Regions from separate parts of the Marinobacter sp. KM021 genome, predicted to be linked through region 2. Evidence: predicted binding sites of a transcription regulator. Region 2 holds the regulator's gene; the other holds the start of a gene.
The links. The regulator LexA, encoded in region 2, represses DNA repair genes until DNA is damaged. The targets are predictions, from matches to a motif close to CTGTNTNNNNANACAG.
Positions count from the first base shown of each region.

Region 1: a site for LexA is predicted at 3,328-3,343, ahead of recN (DNA repair protein RecN). Genes of this name have one in related genera too.

Region 1 is NZ_CP136129.1:2,837,812-2,844,101, forward strand. Features, by position in the region: gene dnaJ (molecular chaperone DnaJ) at 1-456, opposite strand, end outside; gene dnaK (molecular chaperone DnaK) at 535-2,460, opposite strand; gene grpE (nucleotide exchange factor GrpE) at 2,553-3,149, opposite strand; gene recN (DNA repair protein RecN) at 3,413-5,092, shown strand; gene fur (ferric iron uptake transcriptional regulator) at 5,153-5,572, opposite strand; gene RVM24_RS13395 (outer membrane protein assembly factor BamE) at 5,695-6,027, shown strand; gene RVM24_RS13400 (RnfH family protein) at 6,032-6,290, opposite strand, start outside.
Region 2 is NZ_CP136129.1:618,807-625,096, forward strand. Features, by position in the region: gene RVM24_RS02925 (translocation/assembly module TamB domain-containing protein) at 1-507, shown strand, start outside; gene RVM24_RS02930 (SIMPL domain-containing protein) at 518-1,204, opposite strand; gene RVM24_RS02935 (gamma-glutamyl-gamma-aminobutyrate hydrolase family protein) at 1,207-1,950, opposite strand; gene RVM24_RS02940 (amidoligase family protein) at 1,943-2,944, opposite strand; gene lexA (transcriptional repressor LexA) at 3,111-3,719, shown strand; gene RVM24_RS02950 (cell division inhibitor SulA) at 3,760-4,251, shown strand; gene RVM24_RS02955 (hypothetical protein) at 4,258-4,518, opposite strand; gene RVM24_RS02960 (DUF6586 family protein) at 4,580-5,062, opposite strand; gene RVM24_RS02965 (DUF1329 domain-containing protein) at 5,285-6,290, shown strand, end outside.

The sequences.
Region 1 (6,290 bases), 2.2 Mb from region 2:
TTTTTCAGCACCACTGCCATCGCAGGCTTCACACTCTTTGTGGCCAGGAATATTGATCTTGACGGTTTTGCCTTTGACGGCTTCTTCCAGATCGATTTCCAGGGTGTAGCGCAGGTCTGAACCACGAGTATTGCGGCCCCGACCACCGCCACCGAAGATGTCACCAAATACATCGCCAAAGATATCGGAGAAGCTGGCACCACCGCCGCCAAAGCCACCGCCGGCCTGGCCATCCACGCCGGCATGACCAAACTGGTCGTAGGCCGCACGCTTGCTGCCATCGGCAAGAATTTCGTAGGCTTCGCTGGCCTCCTTGAACTTGTTCTCGGCGTCTTTGTCGTCCGGGTTACGGTCCGGATGGTATTTCATCGCAAGCTTTCGGTAAGCCCGCTTTATGTCCTTCTCGTCCGCGTCCCGGGAGACCCCGAGTACTTCGTAATAATCGCGCTTGGCCATGCTTAAAACCCTGTTGCTATAACGCGGAAAACGCGGGGCTTACCCCCGCGTTTTCCAACTACCTGATGTACTTAGGATTTACTTCTTGTCGTCGTCTTTGACTTCTTCGAACTCGGCGTCCACCGCATCGTCAGCCGCCTGGGACTGGGCACCTTCCTGCCCGCCAGCCTGCTGCGCCTGGTCTGCCTGATCCGCGTACATCTTCTGTGCAAGCTCGGAAGACACTTCGGTCAGTTTCTGAGTCTTGGTTTCGATGGCTTCCTTGTCAGAGCCGGTCAGGGCTTCTTCCAGATCCTTGATGGCCGCCTCGATAGACTCCTTTTCACTGTCAGAAACCTTGTCGCCGGCTTCGGTCAGGGTCTTGCGCACGGCGTGAACCATGGCATCACCCTGGTTGCGAACCTGAACCAGCTCTTCGAACTTGCGATCTTCCTCGGCGTTGGCCTCGGCATCGCGAACCATCTTCTCGATCTCGTCGTCGTTCAGACCAGACGAGGCCTTGATAACGATGGACTGTTCTTTACCGGTGGCCTTGTCTTTGGCAGACACGTTCAGGATACCGTTGGCATCGATATCGAAGGTGACTTCGATCTGCGGCACACCGCGCGGCGCCGGCGGAATATCCGCCAGGTCAAAGCGGCCCAGCGACTTGTTCTGGGAAGCCTGCTTACGCTCACCTTGAACCACGTGAATGGTTACGGCCGTCTGGTTGTCATCCGCTGTTGAGAACGTCTGCGACTTCTTGGTCGGGATGGTGGTGTTCTTGTCGATCAGCGGCGTTGCCACGCCACCCATGGTTTCAATACCCAGAGTCAGCGGGGTTACGTCCAGCAGCAGCACGTCTTTTACGTCACCGGAAAGAACAGCCGCCTGGATGGCAGCACCCATGGCCACGGCTTCGTCCGGGTTCACGTCTTTACGGGCTTCTTTGCCGAAGAACTCTTTTACCTTTTCCTGCACCAGCGGCATACGGGTCTGACCACCCACCAGGATAACTTCGTCGATTTCAGACGCCTTCATGCCGGCGTCCTGCAGTGCGACTTTACAGGGCTCCAGGCTGCGCTGAACCAGATCTTCCACCAGGCTTTCCAGCTTGGCGCGGGTCAGCTTCACGTTCATGTGCTTGGGCCCAGACGCGTCTGCAGTGATGTACGGCAGGTTCACGTCTGTCTGCTGGCTGCTGGACAGCTCGATCTTCGCTTTCTCACCGGCTTCCTTCAGGCGCTGCATGGCCAGGGAATCGCCGCGCAGGTCGATGCCACTGTCTTTCTTGAACTGGTCTGCCAGGTACTCGATGACCTTCAGGTCGAAGTCTTCACCACCCAGGAAGGTGTCACCGTTGGTGGCCAGAACCTCGAACTGATGCTCACCGTCGACATCCGCAATTTCAATAATGGAGAGGTCGAAAGTACCACCACCCAGATCGTATACAGCAACTGTGCGGTCACCGCTCTTCTTGTCCAGGCCATAGGCCAGGGCAGCCGCGGTCGGCTCGTTGATGATACGCTTCACTTCCAGACCGGCGATCTTACCCGCGTCTTTGGTGGCCTGGCGCTGACTGTCATTGAAGTAAGCCGGCACGGTGATAACTGCTTCCGTTACCTTCTCGCCCAGGTAGTCTTCTGCAGTCTTCTTCATTTTCTTCAGAACTTCTGCAGAGATCTGGGGCGGTGCCATCTTCTGGCCCTTCACTTCAACCCAGGCGTCGCCGTTGTCGGCCTTGGAGATCTTGTAAGGCACCATCTTGATGTCTTTCTGAACCACATCGTCCTCAAAACGACGACCGATCAGACGCTTGATGGCGTAAAGGGTGTTATGGGGGTTGGTGACCGCCTGGCGCTTGGCGGACTGACCAACCAGGGTCTCGTTATCGTCGGTGTACGCGATAATGGAGGGAGTTGTACGATCACCCTCAGCATTTTCAATAACCTTTACCTTGTCGCCATCCATGATGGCCACACAGGAGTTGGTGGTTCCCAGGTCGATACCAATAATCTTGCTCATCGAATCACTCCAAATCTTTCTGAATGCTGTCCCAGGGAGGTTTGCCCTGACTGTCGCTGTTTAATCGCTATATTGGCGCTTTAATCGGCTTTTCAAGCCTGCTCGTCGATTTTTGGTGCATCTTCGGCCTTGGCCACAACCACCATGGCGGGACGAACCACGCGACCGTTCAGCAGGTAGCCCTTCTGCACCACGGCAACCACACTGTTCGGCTCGGCATCTGGCGCGGGCACCATAGACATCGCCTCGTGCTGTTGCGGATCGAACGGTTCACCCACCGGGTTCACCTGTTCAACGTTGAATTTCTTGAGGCCGTTCATGAACAGGCCCAAAGTCATTTCCACGCCTTCGCGAATGGAGCCAACCAGCTCACCGGCGTTTTCATGTCCTTCAGTGCTTTCCACTGCCTTTTCAAGGCTGTCCGCCACCGGAAGAAGCTCTTTCACAAACTTTTCCAGAGCGAACTTGTGGGCCTTTTCCACATCAATTTCGGCTCGACGACGCACATTCTGCATCTCAGCCTGGGCCCTCAGCGCCTGGTCCTGGTATTCCTGCAACTGCGCCTTCAGCAATTCCAGTTCGGAACCTTCTTCAGCACCGGCGGTTTCTGCTTCGCCCTGCTCTTCTGTGGCGTTTACTGCCTCGTTCAGCTCGTCTACTTGTTCGTTGCGCTTATCGTCAGCACTCATGACAACTCCTGATGACTTTCCCTGGGCCCGAGGGCCTGCGGCTAAATGAGCCCCGCCTTGCACAGGCAGGAAAATACGACTTTGCGAACGGATATGGGGCCCGCCCCTCAGGTTTCAACCTCAAACGATGCATTCTTTCAGATTTTCACGATTCGATTGTTTGCAATCAGGAAAAAGGCTGTATATATTCACAGCAACTGTATAGATCAACAGTGTCCAGACAATTTTCAGAGAGTCTCCAATTCTGAGCGGAGGTTATCGGCATGCTCACACAACTTATGGTCTCCAACTACGCCATCGCCGAACGGGTCGACCTGCATTTCAGCAAAGGCATGACGGCCCTGACCGGTGAAACCGGCGCAGGTAAATCCATTGTTCTGGATGCTCTCAGCCTGGCCATGGGCGGCCGAGCAGATGCCGGAGCCGTGCGCCACGGCGCCAAACGAGCCGATATCACCGCCAGCTTCGACATCTCACGTATTCCGATTGCCCGACAATGGCTGGAAGAACACGAACTGGATGACAAAGACGACTGCATCCTGCGCCGGACCATCAGCAAGGATGGTCGTTCAAAAGCCTTTATTAATGGCCAGCCCTGCCCACTCTCCCAGCTCAAGGACCTTGGCGGCCTGCTGATGGATATTCACAGCCAGCACCAACATCAGTCACTGCTGCAAAAAGACACTCATCGGAAGCTGCTGGACGAATTCTCCGGCGCCGAAGACCTGGCAGAGCAAACCCGGGATGCCTGGAAAGCCTGGCATAGAACCAGTCAGAAGCTGGAACAGCGGCGCCAGAACGCCGACGAGGCAGAGGCAAAACTGCAACTGCTCCGGTACCAGGTGGAAGAGCTGGACCGGCTTGCCCTGGGCGATGGCGAACAGGAAGCGCTTGAACAGGAACAAGCGCAGCTGAGCCAGGCCGATGCGGTACTGCATAGCAGCCATCAGGCTGCCCTGCTGTGCACTGAGGACGAAACCAGTGCCGCCGACCTGGTGCGTCAGGCACTCCAGCAACTGGAGCAACTCCCAGTGGATGTTCCGGCACTGGCTGACACCATCCAGATGCTGACCGAAGCACAGATCCAGATTTCAGAAGCCGGGGACAACCTTCGGCACTTTGTTGAAGACTACGAAGCAGACCCCGCACGGCTGGCCGAGGTCGAGGAACGCCTGAGCGCCATTTATCAGATGGCTCGAAAGCACCGCATCACACCGGAGGAATTGCCGGAACTGCACCAACGCCTGTCGAACGAACTGGAAGAACTGGACGGCGGCGAAGGCAGCCTCGAGCAGCTTGAGGCAGAGCAGCAAGCCCTGCGCAAACGGTTTGATGAACTGGCCGGGCAATTAACGGCCAAGCGGGAGCAGGCAGCGGCGGAACTGGATCAGCGAATTGCTCAGGAGCTTGCACAGCTGAGCATGCCGGCCGTCCAGTTTGTTACCAAACTGGGCCGCAACAGCAATGACGAACCGGCCCCCCACGGTATGGAAGATGTCGAGTTCCTGGTCAGCGCCAACCCGGGGCAACCCGCACGCCCACTGGCCAAGGTGGCCTCCGGGGGCGAACTGTCTCGGATCAGCCTTGCCATTCAGGTAGTGGTCGCCCAGACCTCAACCACCCCCACCCTCGTGTTTGACGAAGTGGACGTGGGTATTGGTGGCGGCACAGCAGAGGTGGTCGGGCGTTTGCTCCGGTCTCTGGGCAGCAACGGCCAGGTGCTGTGTGTCACTCACTTGCCCCAGGTTGCAGCTCAGTGCCACCAGCACCTGTTCGTCAGCAAATTCACCGAACAGGACGCAACCTATTCACGCATTGAAACGCTGGATGACCAGGGAAGAATCAGCGAAGTGGCAAGAATGCTGGGCGGCGTAGACATGACAGAGCACACCATTGCCCACGCCCGGGAGATGTTCGTTAAGGGTCAGGCGACCCATCACTGAATCCCCCTCTCGATTCGGAGAGCTGTTGGGGCCGGCGCTTGCTGGCCCCTTTTTTTTGACTTATTTCTTGGAAGAGCCCAAAGGCTTAACGTAGAGGATCAGGCTGTGATCAACGATCTCATAGCCGTGCTCCCTGGCGATCTTCTGCTGGCGCTCTTCGATGATATCATCCACAAACTCGATCACTTCTCCGGTTTGCGTGCATACCATGTGGTCATGGTGATCATCGCCCGCCATTTCGAAGACGGCGTGGCCACCCTCAAAGTTATGGCGCAACACCAGGCCTGCGGCCTCGAACTGAGTCAGCACCCGGTAGACGGTTGCCAGCCCCACGTCATCTCCCTGATCCAGCAGCTTCTTGTAAACATCCTCGGCACTCAAATGGTGCTCTTCGGCGTTCTCCAGAATATTGAAGATTTTGACTCTCGGGAGAGTAACCTTCAAACCGACCTTTCGTAATTCGGCGTTTTCAGATGACATGTTACTATTCACTCTTTGGTGTGCCTTACGGCTTCCGGTATGATGAAGCCGCCGTTCAACGGACTACCCGTTTCACACCTGCTTGATGCAGGCGATTTCAAGATAGAGGATTTCCCCCGGCGATGCAAAAGCTCACCGCTATCGTTCTTATTAGCATTTTATCCTTGTCCGGTTGCGCATTCCCTGGCGTTTACAAAATCAACGTGCAACAGGGGAATATCGTGACCGAAGACGACCTCAAGAGCCTCTCGCAAGGCATGGCCCGCAGTCAGGTTCATGCGGTTCTCGGGTCGCCGCTGATGCTCAATCCGGTGGACCCCTCGCGCGAGTACTATGTGTACACCTTCCAGCGCCGGGGTGGGGATATCCTGGAGCAGCGCATAATCGTCTATTACGAAGGCGACGAGTTCAGCCATTACGACGCACGACTGCTGGAAGAAACGCCCGCTTACTGATTGTTCAGGCTTTCTTTTTGGCCCGGTTCAGCCGGGCCTGCTTGGGATCTATCTTTAGCGGTCGGTATAGTTCAACCCGGTCTCCCTCGCGCAGCTCATGGCCCGCGGGGTCTTTAATGACTTTGCCAAACACGCCCATATCCGTTGCGTCCGGATCGATTTCCGGGAAAATATCCGTTATTCCAGACAGTTTCACGGCCTCGATGGCCGTGGTTCCCTCAGGCACTTCAATCGCCACAATTTGCTGCTTGTCTGGCCGGGCA
Region 2 (6,290 bases):
GCGCGAATCCTGTTTGTTGGTGCTCTGACAGAACCCTACCTGGACATCGAGGCAGTGCGCAGGGTAGACACTGTTGTTGCCGGTATCAGGCTTAGCGGCCCCGTGAACGCCCCTGAAACCGAGGTATTCTCAGAACCCTCCATGCCCCAAAGCGATGCGCTGTCCTACATCATTCTGGGCCGCCCGCCTCAAAGCCGCGGTGACGACGGTCAGATGGCGCAAGCTGCTCTGTCGCTGGGGCTGACCCAGGCAAGCCGCCTGACCCAGGGCATTGGAGACGAGTTGGGCATTCGCAATCTCACCCTGGAAACTGAAGGTTCCGGGGATGAGGCTTCGGTGGTGGCCAGCGGATACATAACCGATGAATTGAGCCTGAGGTACGGCGTCGGGATATTCGAACCGATCACCACGGTCGCACTGCGTTATGATCTGGGCCGGTATTTCTATCTGGAGGCGGCCAGTGGTCTGGCCGCCTCACTGGATATCTTCTACACTCGGGATTTCTGATCGACGGTTGTTAATCCAGGTTAAAGGTGGCGTTGACGCTGGCCTGGATTTCCCGGGGGGCGATACTGGAAACGGTATCGCTGGCGGATTTTGCTTCTGCCATCATCATGGGCATCGGGCGGTGCCCGCCATTGATGTTGATGGTTTTCACCTCACCACAGGTTTTGCCCAATTGCTTCGCCACAAAGGCACACCGGCTGCGAGCATCCTCGATGGCCCTGGCCAGAGCCTGGCGTTGCAGACGCTCTTCGTCGGAATGGAAAAACTGGTGTTCGCTGAGATGGTATTGCAGGCCGACCTTGTGGGCCTGTTCCAGCAGGGGGTTCAGGAGTTCAAGATTGTCGATGGAAAAGCTGACCGTCTGGCTTGCCACCGCCATTCGCTCCGGTTGTTGCCCACGCTCCTGAACCGGTAGCGACCGGGTATACAGGTTAACGTTGGCGTCTGAGTAGTCCACCAGTTGGTCGCGCATGCCCTGTATGGCCTTGCGCCATTGCTCCATGGTCTCGGAAAGGCGATCGGAAGCCCGTTCTGGCAGGTTGTGCTCGGCACTGGCGGTAAATTGCAAACGGGCGCTGTCCGGAGTGTAGCGAATGCTGCCCTCGCCACTCAGGCTCACTTCGCCAGCGGAAACGGCCAGTGGCGCGAATGAAGCCACGAACACCGTTGCGGCCAGAGCTTTGGTGTATTTTTTCATGATCAGTCTCCTTGTTGGCCAAAGGCCATATCTTGGCTTTGCAGCCGCTGCAGTTTCCGAGCCCGGGCGGCGTGCACAAAGTGGCTGAAAATCCGCCGGTGGCCGGTGTGATACAGCAGGTATTCCGGATGCCACTGAACCCCCATCAACCATTGTTGCCCGGTGTTTTCGATGGCCTGCACAAACAGGTCGTTGTCCAGTGCCGTAACCCTGAGATTCCGCCCCAGGTGTTTAATCGCCTGGCTGTGAATACGGTTCGCACCAATCAGGGTGCTGTGCATCAGCCGGCCTATCCGGCTGTCCTGGACCAGCTGGACTGTTTGAAGGGGGAGCAGCAAAGGGCGGTGACGGGTTTTCATTCGCAGCGGGGTCACGTTCTGGCACAGCGACCCGCCATGAAAGACATTGATGAACTGGGCGCCGCGGCATATACCCAGTACCGGAATGTCTATTTCCTCGGCTTGCTTGAGCAGCCTGAAGTCGGTTTCGTCCCGTTTCAGGTCGTATCTTGCGGTCACTTGTGGCTGTTGGCCATAGCGGTTGGGGTGCACGTGGGTGCCACCAGACAGCACCAGGCCATCGAGCAGGGAGACGTCCGTGCTGGATCCGGGGCGAATGTAGTGCGTGTGGGCACCGTGCAGCCGCAGGCCCAGATTGATCAGTCTGTGGGCGGTGCTGCGCCGGGCGGGGCCGCTGATGCCAATGGTGATCCCCGGCGATTCTGGTGCTTCCTGGGTCTCAGACATAACCGCGCTGTTCAAGCCATTGTTCCGTGGTGTCACGCCATGAGCGGGTGAGGTTGCGAAAACTGAATGTCTGGGCTTCGCGGAACAGTTCCCTGAGTTCTTTCAGGTGCTCTGGATGGTTTGCGATCTGCTCCAGTACCACCCAGTCGTTCCAGACCGTGGAGAAATGCCATCGGGGGTTGTCGATATCGCAATCGGGTAACCGGTAGTGCAGCGTCGGCCGGCTCTTGATTCTCGGGTCGTCTACATAGTCGTGCAACAGCTCTGAATCCATGTGTGCAAACAGTGGCAGAAGATCCAGGGCCTTGTTCCGCGTCGGGTTGAAGTTCAGATAGTCTTTCATCAGCGAGGCCTGGTCGGGAGCGTAATTTTCCGCCATCAGCATATCCGTGTAACGGCTGCTCCAGGGCTCGATGTAAGTGGTAAATTTTCGGCTTATGTCAATCTGATGCCGGGATTTGAGCCAGTCATAAAGTGCCGCGAAGGCCTGCAGGTAGGTGACAATGGTTGCGGGTTCCAGGTCCGGCAGTTCGGGATTGAGTTGCAGGCCGAAAGCAAAATAAATCGCTTCCCTGCTGCCTTCCGCGCCAAGGTCGCGAAGCTGGTCTACCAGTTCCTCTATCAGGTCCAGTCTGGAAAAGGGCAGAGGCGGCCCGACAATCTCAAGAGGCACAATGCGCTCTGCAGCAAAATCGATGACATCCATGGCGTGGGTGCCCAGCTCGCGGATTGACTCGGGCAGGCGTTCGTCCGCCAGGTCAAGATCCTTCACGGGGTCAGAGTCCAGCTCAATGGTGAAGGTTCCGGCGTCAGTCTCCAGGCTGGTGACATAACGCGACTCCAGCTCCGGGGTGCCCTTGAGCAGGCGGGCGACATGTTCGACCAGTTCATCGTAGCCCAGTCCGGAGAGTTCAATCTCCACGCCAACTCTACGCTCTTCTCCTTGATGATTACGAAGCCGCTCCGGCATCGCACAACGCTCTGTCGAATTCATTGGCACCTTGCATCCATATAATTCACGGACTTAAACCATAACACACCGATATGCTGCGGCCCGATTACATGGCAGAAAATTTCAATCGGGCTTTACACTGGATAAAACACTGTATATAGTCAAATCACTGTATATAAAACCAGGATGAAAAACCCGGAGTACATGCATGAAGCTGACCGCGCGACAGTCCCAGGTGCTGGATATCATCCGGCGTTACGTAGACGAAACCGGTTACCCGCCAACGCGGGCAGAAATCGCTGCCGAACTGGGGTTCCGCTCCGCCAATGCGGCAGAGGAGCACTTGCGGGCCCTGGCCAGGAAAGGCGCCATCGAAATGGTGCCCGGTGCCAGCCGGGGGATTCGACTGCCGGAAGTGGAGCAGGACCCGGGGTTACCGGTTGTCGGCCAGGTTGCGGCGGGCAGCCCGATTCTCGCCCAGGAACACATTGAAGAGCACTGCACTTTGCAGCCGGAATTTTTCTCGCCATCCGCCGATTACCTGCTCCGGGTGCGCGGCATGAGCATGAAAGACATTGGCATTCTCGACGGTGATCTGCTCGCAGTGCATCGCACTCAGGATGTCCATAACGGGCAGGTGGTTGTTGCCAGGGTTGGTGAAGAAGTGACGGTAAAGCGGTTTCGCAGGGACGGCTCAAAGGTCTGGTTGATTGCGGAAAACGAAGAGTTTGCCCCGATTGAAATTGATCTGGCTGAACAGGAGTTGTTTATCGAAGGTCTGGGTGTGGGCGTGATCCGCCGATCAGATTTGCATTGATAACCAGCAATAAGAAACGATTAGCGCAGGTAGGTGAGCAATGGAACAGTTAAGCTTCACTCAGAACATGGCGTTCCAGCCGGCGGCCATCATGCCCGCCCGCACGGTGTCTACAGGAAAAGCACGGTCCACAGCCCTTCACTCATCGTCAGACGTCGGTCGGGGAACCAGGGATTTTGGCGGTAACGTGACGGAAATTATTCTTCCTGAAGGCCAGGTAGAGAACGTCCAGTTGCTGCTCCCTATGCTCACCCAGCTGAACCAGGAGAAGCGCTGGCTGGCACTGATTGACCCGCCACAGTCCTTGGTTGGCAAGTGGCAGAAAATGCACGGTATTGTGGCCAGTGAATTGCTGGTATTGCGCTCAACCAACGATTACTCAGCACAGCAGCTGGCTGAGCGTGCTTTGAGTGCCGGTACCTGTCATGCGGTGGTGCTCTGGACTAACAAGCTCGGGCGTTCAGCCTTTGAGTCCCTTCAAAAGGCTTCGGCGCAAGGTAGCAGCCACGGCGTGGTGCTGCGTCATCGGTAAAGGAGTTCAGTGGAGGGTGTATTGGGGCTGGGGTTCGGCCAGATCATTGTCGTCATCGTCCCAGTCAATATCGTGTGCGATATTGCCGGCGGCCTCAATCCCTGCCGCAATCATCGCCTTGGCTACGCTCATGTCGCGGTCTTCCATCATTTCCCTGGCCTCCTGCGAGAAGGAAATGCGCACCAACGGCGCTGCGTCGTCATCAATGCGGCGCAAGGCGTAGTCGCCATTGGCAAGTTGTACGATTTCAAAAAACGATGGTGACATTCGTTCAACCTTTGTCTTGGTGTATTCGATTCGGTGTGGGAATTTAACCAACAGGGTGGGGCTACCACTCGCTGTGTTGTTCCTCAAGCCGTTTGGCCAGTTCAGTCATGGCCGTCAGGGTCTTTCTAAGTGTGGCGGCGGACCGGTTCGGGCCCTGTTCGACTGAAACCGCGATGATATTCTCTTCGGTAACATTCTTGCGTGTGGTCGGAGGCTGGCTCAAAGCCGATTCAACCTGATCAAGATGGTTCCACCAGCTTCCCGATGTCTCTGCCAGTTCTCTCAAAAGCCGGGTCTCGTGTACCTCGTAAGGAAACAGTGTTTCCAGTTCTGCCAGTGTCTGCGGTTTTTCGGCTTTGTGCTGATGGTATCGCGCAATCATCACCAGCAGCGTTCGCCTTGCCCGTAGCAGGAGCTCGGCGGAGCCCTGAGACAGCGCTTCCGTTTCCGCAGCGGAGCGCTTGGTGTCCGACTCAAGCCTGGCGAGTAAGGTGTTGGCCAGAAAAAGCTTTTGGGCTACCAGTGAGTACCATTGTGATGCCATCTACCACCCGCACTACGTGAGCGTTCAAGAGTCCAATCAGAACAACCGCCAGAGTCTATCATTTTTGCGCGCAAATTTCTCCTCCCCTGGGCTCCCCGTAGTAGCTGCATTTCACAAGAAACTACAAACAATCACTTGAAACGGTCGTTTGAAACTGGCAAAAAGGCGCACAGATTGAACAAGCTTTGATCGTCTTGTGGTCCATTATTGGAGGTAATAAGGATGCGGAACCGGATAATTGCTGCTATTGCAGCGGCGGTATTGGGGTGTTCAGGTCCGGCCTTGGCAAAGGTGTCGCCGGCAGAGGCCGAGCGTTTGAAGAATGATCTCACGCCGGTGGGTGCAGAGCGGGCGGGTAACGAGTCTGGCACCATTCCGGCTTGGACTGGCGGGTTGGCTTCACCCCCGGCCAATTGGCGCGAAGGCACCGTAGAGATTAACCCGTTCCCGGAAGACGAAGCGCTGTACGTTATTACCCGTGACAATCTGGACCAGTACCGGGACATACTGTCGGACGGCCACATTCAGATGCTGGAGCAATACGGCCCGGAATTTTTCATGCCGGTGTACCAGGCCCGCCGAACAGCAGCGTTCCCCGAGCATGTCTACGAGAAGTTTTACCAGAACGCACTGACAGCTGAACTTCTGGATAACGGTAACGGTGTTCGAGACACCATCATGACCAGTCCGTTCCCCATTCCACAGAACGGCCTGGAAGCGATCTGGAACCATATTCTCCGGTACCGGGGTGAGGAACTGTCGTTCCGCAGTGCATCGGCTACGCCGCAGCGGGACGGCTCGTTCAACCCGGTCGTTAACCAGTACGACTATTTCTTCGCCTACAGTCGCCCCGGTGCTGAGCTGGAAGACATTGATAACAAGATTTTCTACCTGAAAACCGAAACCGTCGCGCCGTCCAGCCTGGCTGGCACTATTACCCTGGTTCATGAAACCCTTGACCAGGTTCGCTCACCGCGACTGGCATGGCGTTACGATTCCGGTTCCCGCCGTTTGCGCCGGTCCCCGAATCTGGCCTATGAGACGGATCTGCCGAACTCATCGTCACTGCGTTCAGTCGACCAGAAGGACATGTACAACGGTGCCCCTAACCAGTACGACTGGGAACTCAAGGGCAAGCGTGAACTGATCGTTCCCTACAACGCCTACAAACTGCACGATGAAAGTGTTCGTCCAAATGACGTGATCCGGCCGAACCACATCAATCAGG